Regions from separate parts of the Kluyvera sp. genome, predicted to be linked through region 3. Evidence: predicted binding sites of a transcription regulator. Region 3 holds the regulator's gene; each other region holds the start of a gene.
The links. The regulator CRP, encoded in region 3, controls carbon source genes, mostly activating them, when cyclic AMP is high. The targets are predictions, from matches to a motif close to ATGTGANNNNNNTCACAT.

Region 1 (5,881 bases), on a different contig from region 3:
CCGCGCTTTACCATCCACTCATGGAACGACGACCACACGGTGAACGAACCCTGGATGTATCCTGGCGTGACCCCGGCGATTCGCAGCGCGATTGAGCTGCGCTACCGTCTGCTGCCGTATCTCTACACGCTGCTATGGCAGGCGCATGCCGACGACGAGCCGATGCTGCGTCCGACTTTCCTTGATCACGAACACGATGCGCAGACGTTTGAAGAGTGCGATGACTTCCTGCTGGGCCGCGATATTCTGGTCGCCAGCGTGGTGGAAGCCGGCGAGCGCGAACGCCGCGTCTGGCTGCCGGACAACGAAACCGGCTGGTACGATTTCTACACCGGCGCGTGGTACAGCGGCGGACAGTCGATTGTCGTCGATGCGCCGCTGGAGAAACTGCCGCTGCTGGTCCGCGCGGGCGCAGGCCTACCGCTGAGCGAACGTATTACCTACGTGAAAGCAGAAGAAGATACCTTGCGTGAGCTGAAGCTGTTCCCGGTTAAAGGAATCGGCCGCTCTTCGGGCCTGCTGTTTGAGGATGACGGCGAGTCGTGGGGCTACAAAGAAGGTAACGCGCTGTGGCTGGAGTGGGAGATGGTCTGCACCGCCAGGACGATTGACCTGAAGGTGAACGCACGCGGCGATTATCGCCCGGCATGGGAAGCGTTAAAAGTGACGCTGCCAGAAGGAGAAAAACGTCAGCTGTTGATTAACGGCGAAGAGAAAAGCGAGTGGGTACGAGGATAACCCCTCACCCCGACCCTCTCCCCACTGGGGAGAGGGAGCAAACCGCATTGTGCGGCTTGCAGGAGCAAGGTGTTTTAATTTGCACCTGACGGTTCCCTCTCCCTTTGGGAGAGGGCCAGGCTGAGGGAAATTACTCCACCCCTTTGCTACGCAGGTAATCTTCGTAGTTACCGCTGAAGTCCACCACGCGTTCCGGCGTAATCTCAATCACGCGAGTCGCCAGCGAGCTCACGAACTCACGGTCGTGAGAAACGAAGATCAGGGTACCCTGATACATTTCCAGCGCCATGTTCAGTGATTCGATCGATTCCATATCCAGGTGGTTGGTAGGTTCATCCATCACCAGAATGTTCGGTTTCTGCATCATCAGCTTACCAAACAGCATACGGCCCTTCTCACCACCGGAAAGTACCTTCGCCGGCTTCTTGATATCGTCCTGGCTGAACAGCAGACGACCAAGGAAACCGCGCACTACCTGCTCGTCATCGCCTTCCTGCTTCCACTGGCTCATCCAGTCGAACACGCTCAGGTCGTTATCGAAATCTTCGGCGTGATCCTGCGCGTAGTAACCGATGCTGGCATTTTCGGACCATTTCACGGTGCCGTTATCCGGCGTCAGTTCACCGACCAGGGTTTTCAGCATGGTGGATTTACCCACGCCGTTGGCGCCGATGATGGCAATCTTCTCGCCAACTTCCATCATCAGGTTGAAGTTTTTAAACAGCGGGCCGTTTTCAAAACCTTTGGCCAGCGCTTCCACTTCCAGCGCATTACGGAACAGTTTCTTATCCTGCTCGAAGCGGATGAACGGGTTCTGACGGCTGGATGCCTTCACTTCGTCGAGCTTGATCTTGTCAATCTGACGGGCGCGGGAAGTCGCCTGGCGTGATTTAGAAGCGTTGGCGCTAAAGCGGCTGACGAAGGATTGCAGGTCGGCAATTTGCGCTTTCTTCTTGGCGTTATCGGCCAGCAGACGTTCACGAGCCTGGGTAGCTGCTGTCATGTATTCGTCGTAGTTACCGGCGTAGACGCGCAGTTCGCCATAGTCGAGATCCGCCATGTGGGTACAAACCATGTTCAGGAAGTGACGGTCGTGCGAGATGATGATCATGGTGCTGTCGCGTTCGTTCAGCGTCTGCTCCAGCCAGCGAATGGTGTCGATGTCCAGGTTGTTCGTCGGTTCATCGAGCAGCAGGATGTCCGGGTTAGAGAACAGCGCCTGCGCCAACAGCACACGCAGTTTCCAGCCCGGCGCAACTTCGCTCATCGGGCCGTAGTGCTGATCCAGCGGAATGCCGACACCCAGCAGCAGTTCACCGGCGCGCGCTTCAGCGGAGTAGCCGTCCATTTCGCCGTAGAGCACTTCGAGATCGGCCACTTTATAGCCGTCTTCTTCGCTCATTTCAGCCAGACTATAGATACGGTCGCGCTCTTGCTTCACTTCCCACAGCTCGCTGTGGCCCATGATCACCGTATCAAGTACGGTGAACTCTTCAAAGGCGAACTGATCCTGACGCAGCTTACCGATACGCTCATTGGGATCGAGAGACACGTTGCCCAGCGTTGGCTCTAAGTCGCCGCCGAGGATTTTCATAAAGGTGGATTTACCGCTCCCGTTGGCGCCAATCAGGCCGTAACGGTTGCCGCCGCCAAATTTGACGGAGATATTTTCGAACAGCGGCTTACTGCCAAACTGCATGGTGACGTTGCTGGTAACTAACACGGGAGTATCCTGAAGAATGTGACAAACTCCCTATTATGCCACACTTGCGAATAAAAAGCGCCCGCCTTCGCCAACGGCTAAACTGTAACGCAAGTGAAAAAAATGTGATTTCGTACACATCCGAATTCCCAGTCGCATCGAATGCACATATAATGCGCTGCAACCAACAGTCTGAATTCTCAAACAACCGCCGTAATGGCACTGATACCTCGCACAACATGAACATGAAATTAACAACGCTTTTCGCTGCGGCGCTCGCTGTCGTAGGTTTCTGCAATTCGGCCTCTGCGGTGACGTATCCGCTGCCGACCGACGGCAGCCGTATTATCGGACAGAATCAGGTCATCACGATTCCTGACGATAACAAACAGCCGCTGGAATACTTCGCCGCCCAGTACCAGATGGGGCTTTCCAACCTCCTGGAGGCTAACCCAGGCGTCGACACCTACCTGCCGAAAGGCGGCAGCGTGCTGAATATTCCTCAGCAGCTGATCCTGCCGGACACCGTACATGAAGGTATTATCATCAACAGCGCGGAAATGCGTCTGTACTACTACCCGAAAGGCACCAACACGGTGATCGTGCTGCCAATCGGTATCGGTCAGCTGGGTAAAGATACCCCAATCAACTGGACCACCAAGGTAGAACGTAAGAAAGCCGGCCCGACCTGGACGCCGACGGCGAAAATGCACGCTGAATATGCCGCAGCAGGCAACCCGCTGCCGGCAGTGGTTCCGGCTGGCCCGGACAACCCGATGGGTCTGTACGCTCTGTATATTGGTCGTCTGTATGCCATTCACGGCACCAATGCCAACTTCGGTATCGGCCTGCGCGTGAGCCACGGTTGCGTGCGTCTGCGTAACGAAGACATCAAATTCCTGTTCGAGAACGTGCCGGTCGGCACCCGCGTACAGTTTATCGATGAACCGGTCAAAGCGACCACGGAGCCAGACGGCAGCCGCTTCATTGAAGTGCACAACCCGCTGTCTACCACTGAAGCGCAGTTCGAAGGCGGTGAAACTGTTCCGGTTGTCCTGACCAAAGCAGTACAGGCGGTGACCAGCCAGTCCGACGTTGACCAGAGCATCGTTGACCAGGCGGTGAAAAACCGTTCCGGTATGCCGGTTCGTCTGAACTAAGTCAACCAGACGATCAAAAAGGGCGGGTTAATCACCCGCCCTTTTTTTATCCGTTATTGACGATCACAATCCCCCCGTGATCGTAGCGATAGTGGCAGTGCGCATACTCCAGCGGCGTGCCGTCATCCAGATAAATCACCTGCTCCACTTCCAGAATCGGGTCACTCGCGTCACAGTTCAAATGCTGCTGATCCAGCTCGCTGGGCTTCAGCGCGCGCACCACGCGATAAGACCCCATCATCTTCAGACCAAGATTGTCCTGCACGTAGCGAAAGACCGAGTTTTCGAGATGTGATTTACTCAACCCCGGCACCAGCGACACCGGCATGACCGTAATATCCAGCGACAGCGGCTCGCCGTTAAGCAGACGCAGGCGCACAAAATCGTACACCGGTGAATCGGCGTCAATCAGCAGCGATGCCTGCTCTTTCTCGCTGGGAAAACGGAGCTCAAAGCGAATCACCTGGCTTTCCACCTTGCCCAGATGTCCCCAGGTTTCCGTCGCCCCGGCGTAGTCGCTGCCGTGAATGTCCCACTGTGAGAGCTGGAGGAAGTTCTTGCGAATAAATGTCCCCTGCCCCTGGCGGGTATAAACCAGCCCTTCAACAATCAGCTGGCGCATCGCCTGCTGAATGGTCATCCGGCTGGTACCAAATTCGGCGGCCAGCGCAAACTGGTCGGGCAATGGCTCAGCGGCGGGATACTGCCCACTGATAATCCGTTTTTTAATTTCCCGCGCTATCGCGATGTACTTCGCTGCCATCACCCGCTCCTGTTGTTACATCTCTTCGCCATTGCTATGAATGGCCCGTTTCAGCCAGTCATAGCTTTTCTTCGGCACACGTTTGAGGTCTTTTAAATCGTGGTTTTCACGGTTGACGTAGACCACGCCATAACGCTTACGCATGTCGCCCTGCGAGCTGAGAATATCAATGAGCCCCCAGCCCAGATAACCAATGACCTGCGCGCCATCTTCAAAAATCGCCTCTTTCATGGCGTTAATATGGTCGCGATGATAGGCGATACGGTAATCGTCGGCGATCGGATTTTCTCCATCCCAGTGTTCTATCACCCCAATACCGTTCTCAATCGGGAACACCGGCAGACGCCAGTCATTGTAATAGCGGGTAATGATACTGCGAAAACCGAGCGGGTCTATCTGCCAGTTCCATTCGGTGGCCTTCAGGTGCGGGTTTGGTTTATCGCCGAACAGCATATAGTTGTTCACCGGCGTACCTTCCGGGATAGGATCACTGTCGAGGGTACGGCTGGCGTAGTAGCTGAAGGCCATATAGTCGTTCTTCATCGTCGCCAGCACCGCCAGGTCTTCCTCGCGATAAATATCGTCAAAGCCGGACTGCTTAACGAAGTGCATCACTTCCGGGCTGTAGCCCTCACCCGCAAAGACGCGCAGCAAATTCTGATTGAAGAATTCGTCCAGTTGCTGCGCACAGAACACATCGCGCGGCTTGCAGGTAGCCGGATAGACCTGGGCGTGCGCCAGCATGCCCCCCATCAATTTACCCGGTTTGGTTTCATGCAGATAATTCGTCAGATGCGCGTGCGCCATCATCACGTGATGCTGAATTTCATACAGCTCACGTAGGGTTTTCTCACCGCGCATATAGCCGGAAATCAGGAACGTTTCCGGCATATGGTAGAGGTTCTGCTCGTTAAAGGTCAGCCACCATGTCACCTTGTCGCCGAAGCAGTCGATCACTTTTTTACCGTAGCGGATAAAGGCTTCCATCACGCGGCGGTCGGTAAAGCCGTTGTATTTTTCCGCCAGCGCCAGCGGCATATCAAAGTGGTACAGGCAGATCATAGGCTCAATGCCGCGTGCAATCAGGGCATCGATAAAGCGATCGTAGAAGGCGATGCCCTCTTCGTTAAACTCGCCATCACCGGTTGGGCACACGCGGCTCCAGGCGATCTGGAAACGGTAGCAGTTCATCCCCAGATCTTTCATCAGATCAAAATCTTCTTCGTAGCGATGGTAGGAGTCAGTCGCGACCTTCCAGTCGGAAGCAAACTCTTTTGGCTCGCGGATATCGTATACCGACATCCCTTTGCCGCCTTCATTCCAGGCACCTTCGGTCTGCATGCTGGAGACGGAATTCCCCCACAGGAAGTTGGCGGGCAGTGATGGTTTCATGATTCGACTCCTATATGACTAGTCATTTAAATTTCATGACTAGTCATATACCTCAAAGTCGAAAAAGTGCGCAACCCTGAAGATCGTTTTTTGTGAGATGAGTGAGAGTGTGGGCACAGAGGAGGG
Region 2 (5,881 bases), on a different contig from region 3:
ATTGGCGGCGATCACATTTTTTTAGACAGACTCATTCATCTTTTCAACTATTAACCTCGCTAGCTAATTTTACCGTGATGGTCCGCCAGCTGTATGCGGCGGCGGAGGGCAAAAGTGGTTAACTATTTCAGATTTATGATGAAGTTACCTTCGTGCCAGGGATAAATACGTAGGGCGAAAACGACAGTGACGTAATATATCGGTTTTTCTGAATATTTCAGTTGTATCAGGCTCATAATCGAGAGGTGTCTTCATCCTGCAATGGTGAAGAGGACACAGGAAGACTGTGGGCAAAATATGCTACACTGCACGCCGTTTAAAAAACGCATCGATTAGGATTTTGCAGCCAATGGCACAACTTTATTTCTACTACTCAGCAATGAATGCCGGGAAGTCGACCGCTCTGTTGCAGTCGTCATACAACTACCAGGAGCGCGGTATGCGCACTATCGTTTATACCGCAGAAATAGACGATCGCTTTGGCGCCGGGAAAGTGAGCTCGCGAATTGGCCTCTCTTCGCCTGCGAAGCTGTTTAATCAGACCAGTAATCTGTTTGCCGAAATTAGCGCTGAGAATGCGCGTGAACGCATTAACTGCGTGCTTGTCGATGAATGCCAGTTTCTGACGCGTGAACAGGTCTACGCGCTTTCTGATGTGGTAGATAACCTGGATATTCCGGTATTGTGCTACGGGCTGAGAACGGATTTTCGCGGCGAGCTGTTTAGCGGTAGCCAATATTTACTGGCGCTCTCTGACAAACTGGTTGAGTTAAAAACGATCTGCTTCTGCGGTCGTAAAGCCAGCATGGTGCTGCGACTCGATCAGGAAGGGCGGCCGTACAATGAGGGTGAGCAGGTGGTGATTGGCGGCAACGAGCGTTATGTATCCGTTTGCCGTAAGCATTACAAGGAGGCGCTTGAAAAGGGCTCTCTGGCTGTTATTCAGGACCAGCACCGTATGACCTGCCGTTCTTGTTAAACGTCTCTACGTACGTTTGAGGCCCTGATGGATATGGGGAGCCAAACGTGCGTGGTTTTCCGTTGATGTTTACGGAATAAAAAAAAGCCCCATCATGATGATGGGGCTTTTTGCTTATGCTTTTCAGCGAGCGTTAAAGCGGATTATTTCTTCGCTTTTTTCTCAGCTTTCGCCGGAGCGGCTTCTTTCTTCTCTGCTGCCGGAGCGCCTTCAACGAATTCACGACCGTAGTAGGTATCCAGCAGAATCTGTTTCAGTTCAGAAATCAGCGGGTAACGCGGGTTAGCGCCGGTGCACTGGTCGTCAAACGCATCTTCAGACAGTTTGTCAACGTGCGCCAGGAAGTCAGCTTCCTGCACGCCAGCTTCACGGATAGACTTAGGAATACCCAGTTCAGCTTTGATTTCGTCCAGCCAGCCCAGCAGTTTTTCAATTTTCGCTGCAGTGCGGTCGCCCGGAGCAGACAGACCCAGGTGGTCAGCGATTTCCGCGTAGCGACGACGTGCTTGCGGACGGTCGTACTGGCTGAATGCAGTCTGTTTAGTCGGGTTGTCGTTCGCGTTATAACGAATAACGTTGCTGATCAGCAGGGCGTTCGCCAGACCGTGAGGAATGTGGAACTGAGAACCCAGCTTGTGCGCCATAGAGTGACATACACCCAGGAAGGCGTTCGCAAACGCGATACCGGCGATAGTCGCTGCACTGTGAACACGCTCACGCGCTACCGGGTTCTTAGAACCTTCGTGGTAGGACGCTGGCAGGTTTTCTTTCAGCAGTTTCAGAGCCTGCAGTGCCTGGCCGTCGGAGAACTCAGAAGCCAGTACGGAAACGTAAGCTTCCAGGGCGTGAGTTACCGCATCCAGACCACCGAACGCACACAGTGACTTCGGCATATCCATCACCAGGTTGGCATCAACAATCGCCATGTCTGGAGTCAGCGCGTAGTCAGCCAGCGGGTATTTCTGGCCGGTTGCGTCGTCGGTTACTACCGCAAACGGAGTCACTTCAGAACCGGTACCGGAAGTGGTGGTGACAGCGATCATTTTCGCTTTCACGCCCATTTTCGGGAACTTGTAGATACGTTTACGGATGTCCATAAAGCGCAGCGCCAGCTCTTCGAAGTGGGTTTCCGGGTGTTCGTACATAACCCACATGATTTTCGCTGCATCCATCGGGGAACCGCCGCCCAGCGCGATGATCACGTCTGGTTTGAACGAGTTCGCCAGGTCTGCACCTTTACGGACGATGGTCAGAGTCGGGTCAGCTTCAACTTCGAAGAACACTTCGGTTTCAACGCCAGCCGCTTTCAGAACAGAAGTGATCTGGTCAGCGTAGCCGTTGTTAAACAGGAAGCGGTCGGTCACGATCAGCGCACGTTTGTGGCCATCGGTAATCACTTCATCCAGCGCGATTGGCAGAGAGCCACGGCGGAAGTAGATAGATTTCGGAAGTTTGTGCCACAACATGTTTTCAGCTCGCTTAGCAACGGTTTTCTTGTTGATCAGGTGTTTCGGACCAACGTTTTCAGAGATGGAGTTACCACCCCAGGAACCACAACCCAGAGTCAGGGAAGGTGCGAGTTTGAAGTTATACAGGTCGCCGATACCACCCTGAGAAGCCGGGGTGTTGATCAGAATACGCGCGGTTTTCATCATCTGACCGAAGTAAGCTACGCGTTCTGGCTGGTTGTCCTGGTCGGTGTACAGGCAAGAGGTATGACCGATACCGCCCATCGCAACCAGTTTTTCCGCTTTATCAACAGCGTCTTCGAAGTCTTTCGCACGGTACATGGCCAGGGTCGGAGACAGTTTTTCGTGAGCAAACGGCTCGCTCTCATCAACAACTTTTACTTCACCGATCAGAATCTTGGTGGTTTCTGGAACAGAGAAGCCTGCCAGTTCAGCAATTTTGTATGCAGGCTGACCAACGATAGCCGCGTTCAGCGCGCCATTTTTCAGGATAACGTCCTGAACAGCTTTCAGCTCTTTACCCTGCAGCAGGTAGCCGCCGTGAGTCGCGAAACGCTCACGTACTGCGTCATAAACGGAATCAACAACAACAACAGACTGTTCAGAAGCACAGATTACGCCGTTATCGAAGGTTTTAGACATCAGAACGGACGCAACGGCACGTTTCACATCAGCGGTTTCATCAATTACAACCGGAGTGTTACCAGCGCCTACGCCGATAGCAGGTTTACCGGAGCTGTATGCCGCTTTAACCATGCCTGGGCCACCGGTCGCGAGGATCAGGTTGATGTCCGGGTGGTGCATCAGCGCGTTAGACAGTTCTACAGACGGTTGGTCAATCCAGCCGATCAGATCTTTCGGTGCGCCAGCAGCGATAGCAGCTTGCAGCACGATGTCAGCCGCTTTGTTGGTTGCGTCTTTAGCACGCGGGTGCGGAGAGAAAATGATGGCGTTACGCGTCTTCAGGCTGATCAGCGATTTGAAGATAGCGGTAGAAGTTGGGTTAGTGGTCGGTACGATACCGCAGATGATGCCGATAGGTTCAGCAATAGTGATGGTACCGAAAGTGTCGTCTTCGGACAGCACGCCACAGGTTTTTTCATCTTTATAGGCGTTGTAGATATATTCTGAAGCGAAGTGGTTTTTGATCACTTTATCTTCAACAATACCCATGCCGGATTCGGCAACGGCCATTTTGGCGAGAGGGATTCGAGCATCTGCAGCGGCCAGAGCGGCGGCGCGGAAGATTTTGTCAACTTGCTCTTGAGTGAAACTGGCATATTCACGCTGGGCTTTTTTTACGCGCTCTACGAGTGCGTTAAGTTCAGCGACATTAGTAACAGCCATAATGCTCTCCTGATAATGTTAAACTTTTTTAGTGAATCATCTGCTCGACAAGTCAGTATAGACAAATCACCTGCAGCTGGCGAAAAAGTTAAGGAAACAAAGCGTTACCCACGAACTGATCCACTTGATTTACTAAAAGAGCTTCGATTTAGCCAAGGAGCTTACCGGAAAAAATACGACTTATTTATGAGGTCGTTTCTCTTTCGGTGTAAGCAGATTACCCACTTCTGAGTACGATTTACGTGATCTAAATCAAATTTAAGCTAAGCTGACACCTTTCAGCAGGGCTGTTTTAGCAAAATGTAGAAGCTGTTAATCATTCGTGAGTATCGGTGCTGTAAACATTAGCATACTTTATACAAATTTATAACACTCTGTTTTTACCTCATTTTTCTGGACAATTCTGGTGAACATGGTCGATAAAAAAGGTATTGTCTGCGCCACTCTCGATTTACTGTTCATCAACGACAACTTTTAATGATGCTCCGGGGTTCACGTGATTCAGACGTTGTTTGATTTTCCTATTTTCTTTAAGTTCTTTATTGGACTGTTTGCACTGGTGAACCCGGTTGGTCTGATTCCGGTTTTCATCAGCCTGACGAGTTATCAAACGGCAGCGGTGCGCAACAAAACCAACCTGACGGCTAGTCTGTCGGTTGCCATTATTCTCCTGACTTCGTTATTCCTTGGCGATCTGATCCTGCAACTTTTCGGTATCTCGATTGATTCCTTCCGTATTGCTGGCGGGATCCTGGTGGTCTCGATTGCGATGTCGATGATCAGCGGCAAGCTGGGAGAAGATAAGCAGAACAAGCAGGAGAAATCAGAGACTGCCGTGCGTGAAAGTCTGGGGGTTGTGCCGCTGGCGCTGCCATTGATGGCGGGGCCGGGTGCTATTAGCTCCACGATCGTATGGGGTACACGCTATCATTCGCTAACCTATCTCCTCGGTTTTTCCTTATCTATTGCGCTATTCGCCTGGTGTTGTTGGGGCATTTTCCGTATTTCTCCGTGGCTGGTGCGTATGCTGGGGCAAACGGGGATTAACGTAGTCACCCGTATTATGGGGTTGTTACTGATGGCGTTGGGGATTGAATTCATTGTGACCGGTATCAAATCCATCTTCCCGGGTCTGGTCGGCTAATTATTCTGCGGCGACGGTAGGGCACTCAAAACTACTGTTGCCGTTAATATCAGAAAAACATATCACTCATTCCGCAAGTCGCTGTACAAATAATCAATTTGAATATTTGAATAAACATATACATATCAACAAGATATTCTTGTCCTGCCATACCGTCTTTCTTCACATAAATGTTATTTCCCTCACACGATACTCTGGGGCTTGCTGTTAGATAATTGAAATGATATTAGTAATTTCAGTTTCAGGGCAGAGTTATGTGCTAAAAAATGAGCAACTGTTAAATTTTCGTACAAAAAACAGCCTCTGATACTGAGCCAGCAAACAACAGGCACCATTTTTTGTATATCTATCTGATAATAATAGATTTAAGAATATCGTGTTTTGTGCATACGCTGTCATCAACAGGCTGCTTTGCTGGCTAAAAGAGAATTGGTTAACAAATTTGCAAATTATATTGGCGGCGATAATCGGCATTTGGTACTTTCCGGCCTGAGTTATTCGCAACATAAAGCTATGTAAATGATAACTGTTTCCATATGTAAGCAGTTATGAACAGAATAAGAAAAGCGTCCCGACAGGGGGGAGGCTTTAATGAATCGACGTCAGGCTGCCATAAGAGCGGCCGTAATAAAAAAGTCGGTGATAGCAGGCAGTAAATGACCTGGCAGACGCAAAAATCTCCTGCGCTGCACAGGAACCCGAAAGGGGACTAAACAGGCTGACGACAGTCAGTAATAATAATGAACGGAGTATCAACACAATGTCCATCATCACAAAAAAAAGCCTGGTTGCGGCTGGCATTCTCACAGCGCTGATCGCAGGGAACGTAATGGCTGCAGATGTTCCTGCAGGCACCGAGTTAGCGAGCAAACAAACGCTGGTACGAAATAGCGGTGCTGAACCGCAGTCTCTCGACCCGAATAAAATTGAAGGGGTGCCAGA
Region 3 (5,881 bases):
ACCGCCCGCAGTGAAAGCGGGGAAATCATGGGCATTCGTCATCGCGAGTGGGATCTGGAAGGCGTTCAGTTCCATCCGGAAAGCATTCTTAGCGAACAAGGGCACCAGCTACTGGCCAACTTTCTCCAGCGATAGTAGTTGCTATGATGTGATTTTTTATGCATATTTTGTGGATAGATTTTCACACTCATTGCTGCATCGTTTGAAGAAGGGCATGACATGGTAAACAAACAACCTGCGATCACCCGCGCGACCTTCGATCAGGTCATTTTGCCAATCTATGCACCGGCGGAGTTTATTCCGGTGAAGGGAAAAGGCAGTCGCGTCTGGGATCAGCAAGGCAAAGAGTACGTTGATTTTGCTGGCGGTATCGCGGTGACGGCGCTGGGCCACTGTCATCCGGCGCTGGTTGAGGCGCTGAAAACCCAGGGTGAAACCCTGTGGCACACCAGCAACGTGTTTACCAACGAACCGGCGCTGCGTCTGGGCCAGAAACTGGTTGACGCCACATTCGCCGAGCGCGTGGTGTTCATGAACTCCGGCACTGAAGCCAACGAGACCGCCTTTAAACTGGCGCGTTACTACGCTTCAACCCGCCATAGTCCGTATAAAACGAAAATTATCGCCTTCCATAATGCCTTCCACGGGCGTTCGCTGTTTACCGTCTCCGTCGGCGGTCAGCCGAAGTACTCCGACGGTTTCGGCCCTAAACCTGCCGATATCGTTCACGTGCCGTTTAACGATCTGCACGCGGTGGAAGCGGTGATGGATGACCACACCTGCGCGGTGGTGGTGGAGCCGATTCAGGGCGAAGGCGGCGTGCAGGCGGCAACGCCGGAATTTCTCAAAGGGCTGCGCGACCTGTGTGACAAGCATCAGGCGCTGCTGGTCTTTGATGAAGTGCAGAGCGGCATGGGGCGTACCGGTTCGCTGTTTGCTTACATGCACTACGGCGTGACGCCGGACATTCTGACCAGCGCTAAAGCGCTGGGCGGTGGCTTCCCGGTGAGCGCCATGCTGACAACCAACGATATTGCCAGCGCTTTCCACGTCGGTTCGCACGGCTCTACCTACGGTGGTAACCCGCTGGCCTGCGCGGTCGCCGGTGCGGCCTTCGATATTATCAACACGCCGGAAGTGCTGAACGGCGTCAATGCTAAGCGCGAGCGGTTTGTTCAGCATCTGCAACAGATTAACGCGAAATACGATGTCTTCAGCGATGTGCGCGGGATGGGGCTGCTGATTGGCGCCGAGTTGAACGCGAAGTACAAAGGCCGCGCGCGCGACTTCTTGTATGCGGCAGCGGATGTCGGTGTGATGGTATTGAATGCCGGCCCGGACGTGATGCGCTTTGCCCCCTCGCTGGTGGTGGAAGAGGTGGATATCGACGAAGGCATGCAGCGCTTTGCCCAGGCCGTCGCGAAAATTGTTAGCTAGTTTGCCGCTTTAACCAGCCGCCGTGCCGTGGGCGCTGGCGCCAGGCCACCGACGAAATAGTGTGCATGGTGTTCAGGTGCCCCAGAATTCGCTGGAGATGCTGTTCCATGGTGCTTAACGGCCCGTGGGACAGTGAATCCGGCGCTTCCATAATGTTGACCTCGCCGCTGCTCCCCGCTTCATCGTATTCCAGACGCTGCTGACAGCGTTGTAGAGCAATCTCACACGACTCCAGGTACTGCTGCGCCAAATCAGGCGTCAACATATTGTGCTCGCGCGCCAGCGTCGTCATGGCATTGATGTGCTCGACGATAAACTGGCTGTGGGTCACCCACAGTTTCATATCTTCAAGATAACGTGAATTAAAGCCCGGCTCCTGCATCGCCTGGTTCAGCGTGTTGTACAGCGTGTTGTGTGCCTGGTTGACGCGCATGCGCTGGTAGGCCAGCTTCGGTGCCTGTGGGTCGGGGCTGAGGATCAGGCGGATAGCGTCCTGATCGGCCTCCAGCGCCGCCTGGGCGTTCTGGCGCAGCTGGCCGCTCTGCCACTGCGGCCATAGCCAAATCATGCCGCCAAAGGCGATCAGGCAGCCAATGATGGTGTCGATAAAGCGGGCGACAATAAACTCTTCGCCATTAAGCGTCAGGATTTGCAGGGTGTACACCGCGGTGATGGTAAAGCCGACGGTCGCCCAACCGTAGCTGCGACGAATAATCAGGTAGCTCACTAACGTCACTATCAGCATGCCCGTTAGCGCCCAGCCCTGCGGCGTATGGAAGTGCAGGGCCACGGCGGCAATCACCAGACCGGCAAGGGTGCCCGCCGCTCGGTGGAAAATTCGCACCCGGGTCGCGCCGTAACCGTTTTGCGTGACCAGCAGCACCGTCATCAGGATCCAGTACGGTTTCGGCAGATGCAGCGCCGCGCCCATCAGGCTGGCGATGCTCAGCATCACGCTGAGACGCGCGGCGTTACGCAGGGCGGGAGAGCGCAAAGAGAGGTAGCTTTTTAACGCCGGGAACAGCGGCAGACGGCGTTCTTTGTCGGCCATCAGGTTACGCGGGTATAGGGGGCGCTGGGAGCGCAGCACACGGGCAATGCGGCTGAAGTGCCAGGCACAGAACTGACCCACCGGGTTATCCGGGTGCTGGTCGGCAATTTTCTCCAGCGCGCCAATCTGTTTATCCATGTTGAAGCGGGTAGGGTAGCGGTGATAGAGAATATCGTCCGCCAGCACGCGCAGGCGTGCGGCTACCGTCCGGGCATTCCAGCGGATCACCGCTTCCGCATGGCTGCGTTCAACCAGCTTCTGCACCTCTTCCGGCTGGTGCAGGCTGACGGAGATATGCTCCTGCAAATCCAGCCCAACCTGGAAAGCGCGCAGCAGCCGCTTGTAGTCATTGTGCTGGTTCGCCGCCAGCATGTGCAGCTGTTGGTAGCACTGGGAAATCAGATCCACCACCTTTTGCTGGCGAGTCAGCAGCGGCGGCAGCGCGGTGGTGGGATCGGTATGCTGGGTGAGCAAGCTGTATTTGGCTTCGCAGTAGTCGGCAAGCTGACGGTAAAGCAGGCTGAGCGACTCGCGTAGCGGCTGCTCGCGCCACATCCAGAACCACCACCAGTTGAATAGCCCGTACCATAATGTCCCCAGCGCGTAGATCAATAATGGCTGCCAGATGGGCATATTCCCTGCCAGGCTGAGGGTAAAAATGGAGGCAATTAGCGAGGCGGGCAGCAGTCGTCCGTGTAGCGCGCTGATCTCTGCTGTGACGCCAAGCAGCAGCGCTAGCCCGGTCAGAATCAGTGGCAAAGGCACATCACGCGCCAGCAGCAACTGAACGGCGAGACTACATCCGGCGAACAGGCAGCCGCCGATGATCAGACGCTTGAAGAAACGCTTATGCGGGGTATCAAGCCCGGCAATGTTGCAGCAGGCGGGCACCAGCGAGAACAGCAACCCCTGCTGGAGGTGGCCGAGCAGTAGACCAATGGCAACGGGCAGACACAGCACCAGCGTTTGCCGCAGTGCATAGTTGACTTCCGGGTGGTAAATCAGCCTGCGCCACATAGGGGGAAAACAAAAACGGCGTACTGCATGACGCAATACGCCGTTTGGGCTGGATTAGCGGGTACCGTAAACGACAATGGTTTTGCCGTGTGCGGAGATCAGATTCTGATCTTCCAGCATCTTCAGGATACGGCCCACGGTTTCACGGGAGCAGCCGACGATCTGGCCGATTTCCTGACGGGTGATTTTGATCTGCATCCCGTCCGGGTGGGTCATCGCGTCAGGTTGTTTCGCCAGGTTCAGCAGGGTCTGAGCGATACGACCGGTGACGTCGAGGAACGCCAGGTTGCCGACTTTCTCAGAGGTAACCTGCAGACGACGCGCCATTTGCGAAGAGAGACGCATCAGGATGTCCGGGTTAACCTGGATCAGCTGACGGAATTTTTTATAAGAGATTTCAGCAACTTCACAAGCGGTTTTTGCCCGTACCCACGCGCTGCGTTCCTGGCCTTCTTCAAACAGGCCTAACTCACCGATGAAATCGCCCTGGTTGAGGTAAGAGAGGATCATCTCTTTCCCTTCTTCGTCCTTGATGAGTACTGCCACTGAGCCTTTTACGATGTAATACAGCGTCTCTGCTTTTTCACCCTGGTGAATCAGCGTGCTCTTCGATGGGTACTTATGAATATGGCAATGAGACAAGAACCATTCGAGAGTCGGGTCTGTTTGCGGTTTGCCAAGCACCATGCGCGGTTATCCTCTGTTATAAGCTCTTCCCGGCGGCAAAAGCATTGCGGCCACCGGTTGCAATAGTATCCTTCCCGTTACCTGGGAAGTCGGCTGTCGAATACTGTCGCAGCCTGTAATGTGATGTCCTCTGCATACATGCAGTACGTTTATGTATTACCGTAGCATCCTGACTGTTTTAGCATAGCTTTAGCCGTGTGTCTCCTGGTGTCTCGCTTCAGCATGACGTCGATCGCCTTCCATTGCGAGAATTGTTATGTGCGCGTAATCTGAGAAGAAAATTGCAACCTTGGAGTTAAAAATTATGCAAGCGCGTGTGAAATGGGTTGAAGGGCTGACCTTCCTCGGTGAGTCCGCTTCTGGACACCAGATCCTGATGGACGGCAACTCTGGCGATAAAGCGCCAAGCCCAATGGAAGTGGTGCTGATGGCCGCGGGCGGCTGTAGCGCCATCGATGTGGTGTCTATCCTGCAGAAGGGCCGCAACGACGTGACCGACTGCGAAGTGAAGCTGACCTCCGAGCGTCGTGAAGAAGCGCCGCGCCTGTTCACCCACATCAATCTGCATTTTATCGTCACCGGTAAAGGGCTGAAGGATGCGGCGGTTTCCCGTGCGGTGGATCTGTCTGCGGAGAAGTACTGTTCTGTTGCGCTGATGCTTGAAAAAGCGGTGAATATCACCCACTCCTACGAAGTGATCGAAGGGTAATTCCTCGCACGTAGCAAATCCCTCGCCCCTGTGGGGTGAGGGTTCGTGCATTAGTTTCGCCCTTCCATCATACGCTGCACCAGCGGTGTCATGATCAATTCCATCGCCAGCCCCATCTTCCCGCCGGGAACCACCAGCGTATTCATATGCGAGATAAACGAGCCTTGCAGCATGGCCAGTAGCCACGGATAGTCGATGTTGTCGAGATTGCGGAAGTGAATCACCACAAAGCTTTCGTCCAGCGACGGAATACCCTTGGCGGCAAACGGGTTAGAGGTATCGACCGTCGGCACGCGCTGGAAGTTGATATGGGTGCGGGAGAACTGCGGCGTGATGTAGTTGATATAGTCTTCCATCGAACGCACCACGGAATCCATCACCGCTTCGCGAGAATGTCCGCGTTCGCTGGTGTCGCGGATCATCTTCTGGATCCACTCAAGGTTAACGATTGGCACGACGCCGACCAGTAGATCGACGTGGCGGGCGACATCATGCTGTGGCGTCACTACGCCGCCGTGCAGCCCTTCGTAGAACAGCACGTCGGTCGGTTCTGGCAGCGGCTGCCAGGGGGTAAACGTGCCGGGTACCTGATTCCACGGCACGGCTTCATCGTAGGTATGCAGATATTTACGCGACTGCCCTTTACCGCTCACGCCATAGTCGCGAAAGGTTTGTTCCAGCAGGCCGAAGTCGTTGGCATCCGGACCAAAGTAGCTAATATGGCGGCCCAAATCACGGGCTTTACGAATGGCCATATCCATTTCCGGACGGGTATAGCGGTGGAAGCTGTCGCCTTCCACTTCTGCCGCGCGCAGGTTGAGTTGAGCAAAGATTTTACGGAAGGCGAGGCTGGTGGTGGTGGTCCCCGCGCCGCTGGAGCCGGTAACGGCAATAACCGGATGTTTGGCAGACATGCGAATAACTCCCTGAAAAGACGACAAGGGAAGCGTGGTAAACGCCTCCTGCCGTTAGAGTATAGT
Region 4 (5,881 bases), on a different contig from region 3:
AATAGTTTTTAAACGTTCGCGTCAACGTCTGCTGAGATTCAAAACCGTAGCGTTCGGCCAGATACAGAATCGGCTCATTACCTTCTTTTAATTTCTGGGCGATTTCCGTCAGCTTACGGGTGCGAATGTACTGACCTAATGAATGACCGGTCTCTTTTTTAAACATCCGCTGCAGGTGCCATTTGGAGTAACCAGAACGTTCTGACACTTTTTCAAGCGACAGCGGCGATTCCAGGTTCTCTTCGATCCAGTCCAAAATGCTATGAATAGTAATAGCGTCAGTGTTACGTCTGGACATCGTCTTACCTCTTCTTCTGTTTACGGCAATATTTTTTTAAGCAGAAGCTCGAGTGTTGCTACTTCATTTGCCGTTAAGTTTTTTGTTAATTCCTGGTGCAGGTTTTGCCCAACGAGCAGATGGCATTGTTCACAAATGGCTGCGCCTTCCGGCGTCAACTGAATCAATACACCCCGCTTGTCGCTTGGATTGGGTAACCGGGCTATCCAGCCCCGACACAGCAAACGGTCAAGCATGCGGGTGAGCGCGCCCAGATCCACCGACAAGGTTTTTTTCAATTCCACGGGGGTGATACTGCCTTTACAACGAATAGAGCACAGCACTCTAAACTGTGAGGCGGTAATGTCTTCTGGCGATAAATGCTCGTTGAGTAAGCGATCTTTCTTTTGGTTAACCAGGTGAATCAAATGCCCAAGTGGAATCATTTCATTGAAGAGATCGCTTGTGCTGTTCACAATGGTTGCCCTGGCAAGTACTTTAGTTGCGATGGATATTATTTCTCACGCAACCATAAGTCAACTGAATGGGTCAGGCGATGCCACGAATTGCTAAAACGCTTCAGGAAGGCCTAAATAGGATATCCTGTAAAGGAGCACCCCGTAGCAAGAGATGCTGTACAAAAGGGCGCCGACCTGGCGTACAGACCGATTTTTTCCGTAAAACAGACAGGATTTTTAAACGCTTATGAAGGAACTCTTTCAGGCAATTGGGCTGGGTCTGGTGGTGTTGCTACCGCTGGCTAACCCGCTAACCACCGTCGCGCTGTTCCTCGGCCTTTCGGGGAATATGAACAGCGCGGAGCGTAACCGACAGTCGCTGATGGCTTCCGTTTACGTTTTCGCCATCATGATGGTGGCCTACTATGCGGGCCAGGTGGTGATGAATACATTCGGGATATCAATACCTGGCCTTCGTATCGCCGGCGGGCTGATTGTCGCTTTTATTGGTTTTCGCATGCTGTTCCCGCAGCAGAAGGCGCATGACTCACCGGAAGCGCGCAGTAAGTCCGAAGAGCTTCAGGAAGAGCCGACCGCCAATATCGCCTTTGTGCCGCTGGCGATGCCCAGCACCGCAGGCCCTGGTACCATTGCGATGATCATCAGCTCGGCTTCAACGGTGAAGCATGGCGTCAACTTCCCGGAGTGGGTGGTGCTGGTCGCGCCGCCGATTATCTTCGCGCTGGTGGGGGTGATTTTATGGGGCTGCCTGCGTAGTTCAGGCGCCATTATGCGTCTGGTGGGCAAGGGCGGCATCGAGGCGATTTCCCGTCTGATGGGCTTCCTGCTGGTGTGCATGGGGGTGCAGTTTATTATTAACGGCGTGCTGGAAATTATTAAAACCTATCCCGCGTAATAGCAGTCAGGCCGGGACTCACTCCCGGCCTGATCACGCGTGTTAATGCTGATGAGCCTGTTCTTCTAACGATGCCGTTGGCCAACGGCGGAAAATGACCACCGCCCAGATAAACGCCGCCAGCGCGGGCACGGCGCCCACATAGCCGATGGATGACATCGATAAGTGGGTGCTAATCTGGCTGCCCAGCAGAGCGCCAGCCCCAATCCCGATATTGAAAATACCAGAGAATAACGACATCGCCACGTCAGTGGCATCCGGTGCCAGCGCCAGAACCTTCACCTGCATACCCAGGCCAATCACCATAATGGCGATTCCCCAGAAGATGCTTAGTACCGCCAGATGTGTCGCATCCTGTGCCGCAGGCAACAGCAGCAGCAGACAAACGAGCAGCAAGCCAATCGCACTGCTGATGAGCCCGGATGCATGCAGGTTCCCCAATTTGCCAAACAGCACGCTACCGATAATTCCCGCACCGCCAAGAATCAGCAGCAGCACAGTGGCAAAGTTGCCGCTCAGTCCGGCCACGGTCTGGACAAAGGGTTCAATATAGCTGTAAGCGGTGTAGTGGGCGGTGACCACCACGACGGTTAGCAGGTAGATGCTCATTAGCGCCGGACGGCGGAACAGCACCGGCAGGCTTTTCAACGAACCGGAATGTTCGCTTGGCAAGCGCGGCAGCAGCTTAATCAAGGCCAGCAGCGTTATCAGCGCCCCGACGCCGATGGCGAAGAAGGTGGTGCGCCAGCCAAAGTACTGGCCGACGATACGGCCAATCGGGATGCCGAAAACCATCGCCAGCGCCGTGCCGGTGGCAATCAGGCTCAGCGCCTGAGCGCGTTTTCCTGCGGGCGCCATACGAATAGCCAGAGAAGCGGTAATCGACCAGAACACCGCGTGGGCGAAGGCGATGCCGATGCGGCTGGCGACCAGCACCGTGAAGTTCCACGCCAGGAACGAGAGCACATGGCTGGCAATAAACAGGACAAAGAGCCCGATCAGCAGCTTGCGGCGCTCCATCTGGCTGGTGAGCAGCATAAATGGCAACGACATTACCGCCACGACCCACGCGTAGATGGTCAACATAATGCCGACCTCGGCGGTTTGCATGCCAAAGCTGTCGGCGATATCTGACAGCAGGCCAACCGGAACGAACTCAGTAGTATTGAAAATAAAGGCCGCGACAGCCAGCGTGACTACCCGAAGCCACGCGATCCGACGAGAGACGGCGTTTGTTGTCATAGATAATGCACCGGGGGCGTTAGATAAATGAAGAGACGTGGGATCTTAAAGCTATTATTGCTGCAAACACAATCATTATGTGATTCAGATCTCATTTTAAGTTTGAGTGACAGTGTCACCGATTGCAGAAAAAAGGGTCTTGTCGTTGTTAAGATTTTGTGTCAGTTTGCGATAACGTGGAGATAATGCAGAGGAAAAATATGCACGAGATTGATTTTTTTATGGTTGATGCCTTTAGCGACCGAGCCTTTGGGGGCAATGCGGCGGCAGTCTGTCTGCTGGAATCATGGCCAGCAGATGACCTGCTGCTTAAAATGGCGCAACAACATAATCAGTCGGAAACCGCGTTTATTGTGAAACAGCCAGGTGGCTTTGCGTTGCGCTGGTTTACCACGCGTCATGAAGTTAACCTTTGCGGTCACGGCACGCTGGCCAGCGCCCATGTGGTGTTCAACTATCTCGACTATCCGGATGAGCGAGTTCATTTTGAGACGCTATCTGGTCGTTTAACCGTGACCCGTCGCGGTGAATGGTTGACGCTGGATTTCCCCATCAGTGTGACCGAAGAAGCGCTGCCGCCAGAAGAGATGCTGCGTGCGCTCGGGATCGGCGAGTATCGCCACGCGCGTAAAGGCCGCGCATGGGTGATTGAACTGGAGAATCAGCAACAGGTTGAAGCACTGCAACCGGATATCGGCGCGATGATACCGGGCGAACATAAAGTGTCGGTGACGGCGAAAGGCGACGGCGAATACGATTTTGTCAGCCGATTCTTCTCGCCAGGCGAAGCGGTCTGGGAAGATCCGGTGACTGGCTCGGCGCACACGATGTTGATTCCTTACTGGGGTGAAAAGTTGGGGAAAACGCAGATGTTGGCGCGTCAGGTATCCGCCCGTGGCGGCGATGTACGCTGCGAGTGGCGGGGAGAACGGGTCTTCATGAGCGGGAAGGCGAGAACCTATTTGCAGGGTAAGGTGTTTCTGGATTAACCCGGCGTCGCTGTGCTCAGCCGGGTGGACTGACTCAGAACTAGGGTAATAGCGCAATATTCGCTTTAATCACCTCAACCGACCGGGCGAACTTTTCCTGTTCGTCCGCTTCCAGCTGAAGCTCAATAACTTGCTGAACACCGCTTTGCGCCAGCACGGCAGGCACACCGATAGCGACGCCGTTCACGCCATATTCGCCATCAAGAATGCAGGAGATGGCCAGCGCACGGTGGCTACCGGTGAAGACATTGCGACAGATCTCGGCAATGGTTCCCGCAATACCATACTCGGTACAGCCTTTACCGGCGTAGATCTCAAAACCCAGCTTGCGCACGCTGTCGGCCATCGCCTGGCGGTCAAGTTCGCGGCCGGTACGGTGCCGATAAACCTGTTCGATTGGCGAGCCATAGACTGAAGAGTGTGACCAGACCGGAAACTGGCTGTCGCCGTGCTCGCCGAGAATAAAGGCGTCAATGCTTTGCGCACCGATATCCAGATCCTGCGCCAGCTTGCGGCGAAGACGCGTGGTATCCAGCCACACGCCGGTGCCGATGACCTGACTGCGAGGGAGGCCGGATAGCTGCCAGACTTGCCAGGTAATAATATCGCACGGGTTGGTGGCGATCAGAAAGATGCCGTTGAAGCCGCCTGCCATCATCTGCGGCACGATACTGTGGACGATTTTGGCCGTGCTTTTTAACTCATCCAGACGGGTTTGACCCGGCTTTAATGCGCCGCCGGACACCGTGATCACAGCGATATCCACATCGGCGCAGTCGCTGGCATCGCGACAGGTAATGGTCATCATGCCGGGCATATAGGCGGCGGCATCGCTAAGATCCTGAGCATGCGCTTCTGCGCGGGTCTTGTTCAGGTCGACCAGGATAAGTTCTTCGCAAATATTCTGATTCAGTAGCGCATAAGCAGCTGACGCGCCAACGTTACCGGCGCCGATGATCATGACTTTACGGGCTTTCGTGTTCATGGTTATTCCATTACATGGGCAAACGACAGGGGATAAAGCTACTCGTTAACAAGTGGTTAGCGCAATACCCGGCCGACAATATAAGTTAATGCTATGAGACGACATGAGGGTGAATGATAGAGTGGGGTGATAAAATAAACAGGAGCCTGCCATGTACACGATCGCTATCACTTCCCCTGCCGACCCGGATGTCAGCGCGTTGATTCACGAGCTGGATAAATATCAGAGCACGCTCTATCCGACAGAAAGTAACCACCTGATTGACCTTGCGGCGCTGCCGGAAAACCAGATTATCGTCATGCTGATTCGCCAGGGGAAAACCGCTGTCGGCTGCGGCGCCATCGTATTAGCAGACGACGGCTGCGGTGAAATGAAACGTGTTTTTATCGACCCGACGCACCGAGGCCAGCGGCTCGGGGAAAAACTCCTGACAGCGCTGGAGACGGTGGCACTGCAACGCGGTTGCACCACGTTGCAGCTGGAAACCGGAATTCATCAGCATGCGGCAATTAACCTGTACACGCGCAGTGGCTATCAAATTTGCGCGGCGTTTGCGCCGTATCAACCGGATCCGCTCAGCGTATTTATGACGAAGCCGTTGGTCACGCAGGTTCATCAAGCAGCGCAATAAACGCTTCCAGTTGGCGGCTCATCGCGCCGCGCCGCCACACCAGCCAGGTCGTTAGCCAGCGCCATTTCTCGGCCAGCGGCCATGCGCAGACCTGCTGATGCCCGGGCATACTTTCCAGCATGCTACGCGGCATTAATGCCAACCCGGCGCCGGCGATCACGCAGGCCAGCATGCCGTGATAAGACTCCATTTCGTGAATACGCCCTGGCGTGGCCTGATCGCTATGAAACCAGCTCTCAAAATGACGACGATAGGAACAGTTAGCGCGAAACGCGTAAATGCTGGTGCCGTTGACCTCACTGGCACGGGTAATGGGGGGATGGCCGTGGGCGGCGACAATCATCATCTCTTCCTGATAGACCGGCATGCCGTCGAGTCCAGGA

Region 1: the regulator CRP is predicted to act here: its motif matches at 2,564-2,581, upstream of ACW14G_RS11435 (ABC-F family ATPase).
Region 2: the regulator CRP is predicted to act here: its motif matches at 4,036-4,053, upstream of adhE (bifunctional acetaldehyde-CoA/alcohol dehydrogenase).
Region 4: the regulator CRP is predicted to act here: its motif matches at 2,971-2,988, upstream of ACW14G_RS00355 (sugar transporter).

Annotation. Positions count from the first base shown of each region.
Region 1 is NZ_CBDKZX010000026.1:27,157-33,037, forward strand. Features, by position in the region: gene ACW14G_RS11430 (glycoside hydrolase family 31 protein) at 1-738, shown strand, start outside; gene ACW14G_RS11435 (ABC-F family ATPase) at 869-2,461, opposite strand; gene ldtB (L,D-transpeptidase) at 2,680-3,600, shown strand; gene ACW14G_RS11445 (GntR family transcriptional regulator) at 3,647-4,363, opposite strand; gene ACW14G_RS11450 (glycoside hydrolase family 1 protein) at 4,379-5,755, opposite strand.
Region 2 is NZ_CBDKZX010000073.1:558-6,438, forward strand. Features, by position in the region: gene tdk (thymidine kinase) at 350-979, shown strand; gene adhE (bifunctional acetaldehyde-CoA/alcohol dehydrogenase) at 1,123-3,795, opposite strand; gene ACW14G_RS18430 (YchE family NAAT transporter) at 4,292-4,939, shown strand; gene oppA (oligopeptide ABC transporter substrate-binding protein OppA) at 5,700-5,881, shown strand, end outside.
Region 3 is NZ_CBDKZX010000014.1:41,540-47,420, forward strand. Features, by position in the region: gene pabA (aminodeoxychorismate synthase component 2) at 1-135, shown strand, start outside; gene argD (bifunctional acetylornithine/succinyldiaminopimelate transaminase) at 220-1,437, shown strand; gene ACW14G_RS08160 (YccS/YhfK family putative transporter) at 1,430-3,505, opposite strand; gene crp (cAMP-activated global transcriptional regulator CRP) at 3,560-4,192, opposite strand; gene ACW14G_RS08170 (OsmC family protein) at 4,497-4,901, shown strand; gene ACW14G_RS08175 (phosphoribulokinase) at 4,952-5,815, opposite strand; gene ACW14G_RS08180 (YheU family protein) at 5,881-5,881, opposite strand, start outside.
Region 4 is NZ_CBDKZX010000001.1:77,992-83,872, reverse strand. Features, by position in the region: gene marA (MDR efflux pump AcrAB transcriptional activator MarA) at 1-298, opposite strand, end outside; gene marR (multiple antibiotic resistance transcriptional regulator MarR) at 319-753, opposite strand; gene ACW14G_RS00360 (MarC family NAAT transporter) at 983-1,651, shown strand; gene ACW14G_RS00355 (sugar transporter) at 1,694-2,893, opposite strand; gene ACW14G_RS00350 (PhzF family phenazine biosynthesis protein) at 3,094-3,882, shown strand; gene ACW14G_RS00345 (L-lactate dehydrogenase) at 3,923-4,867, opposite strand; gene ACW14G_RS00340 (GNAT family N-acetyltransferase) at 5,019-5,498, shown strand; gene ptrR (putrescine utilization regulator PtrR) at 5,470-5,881, opposite strand, start outside.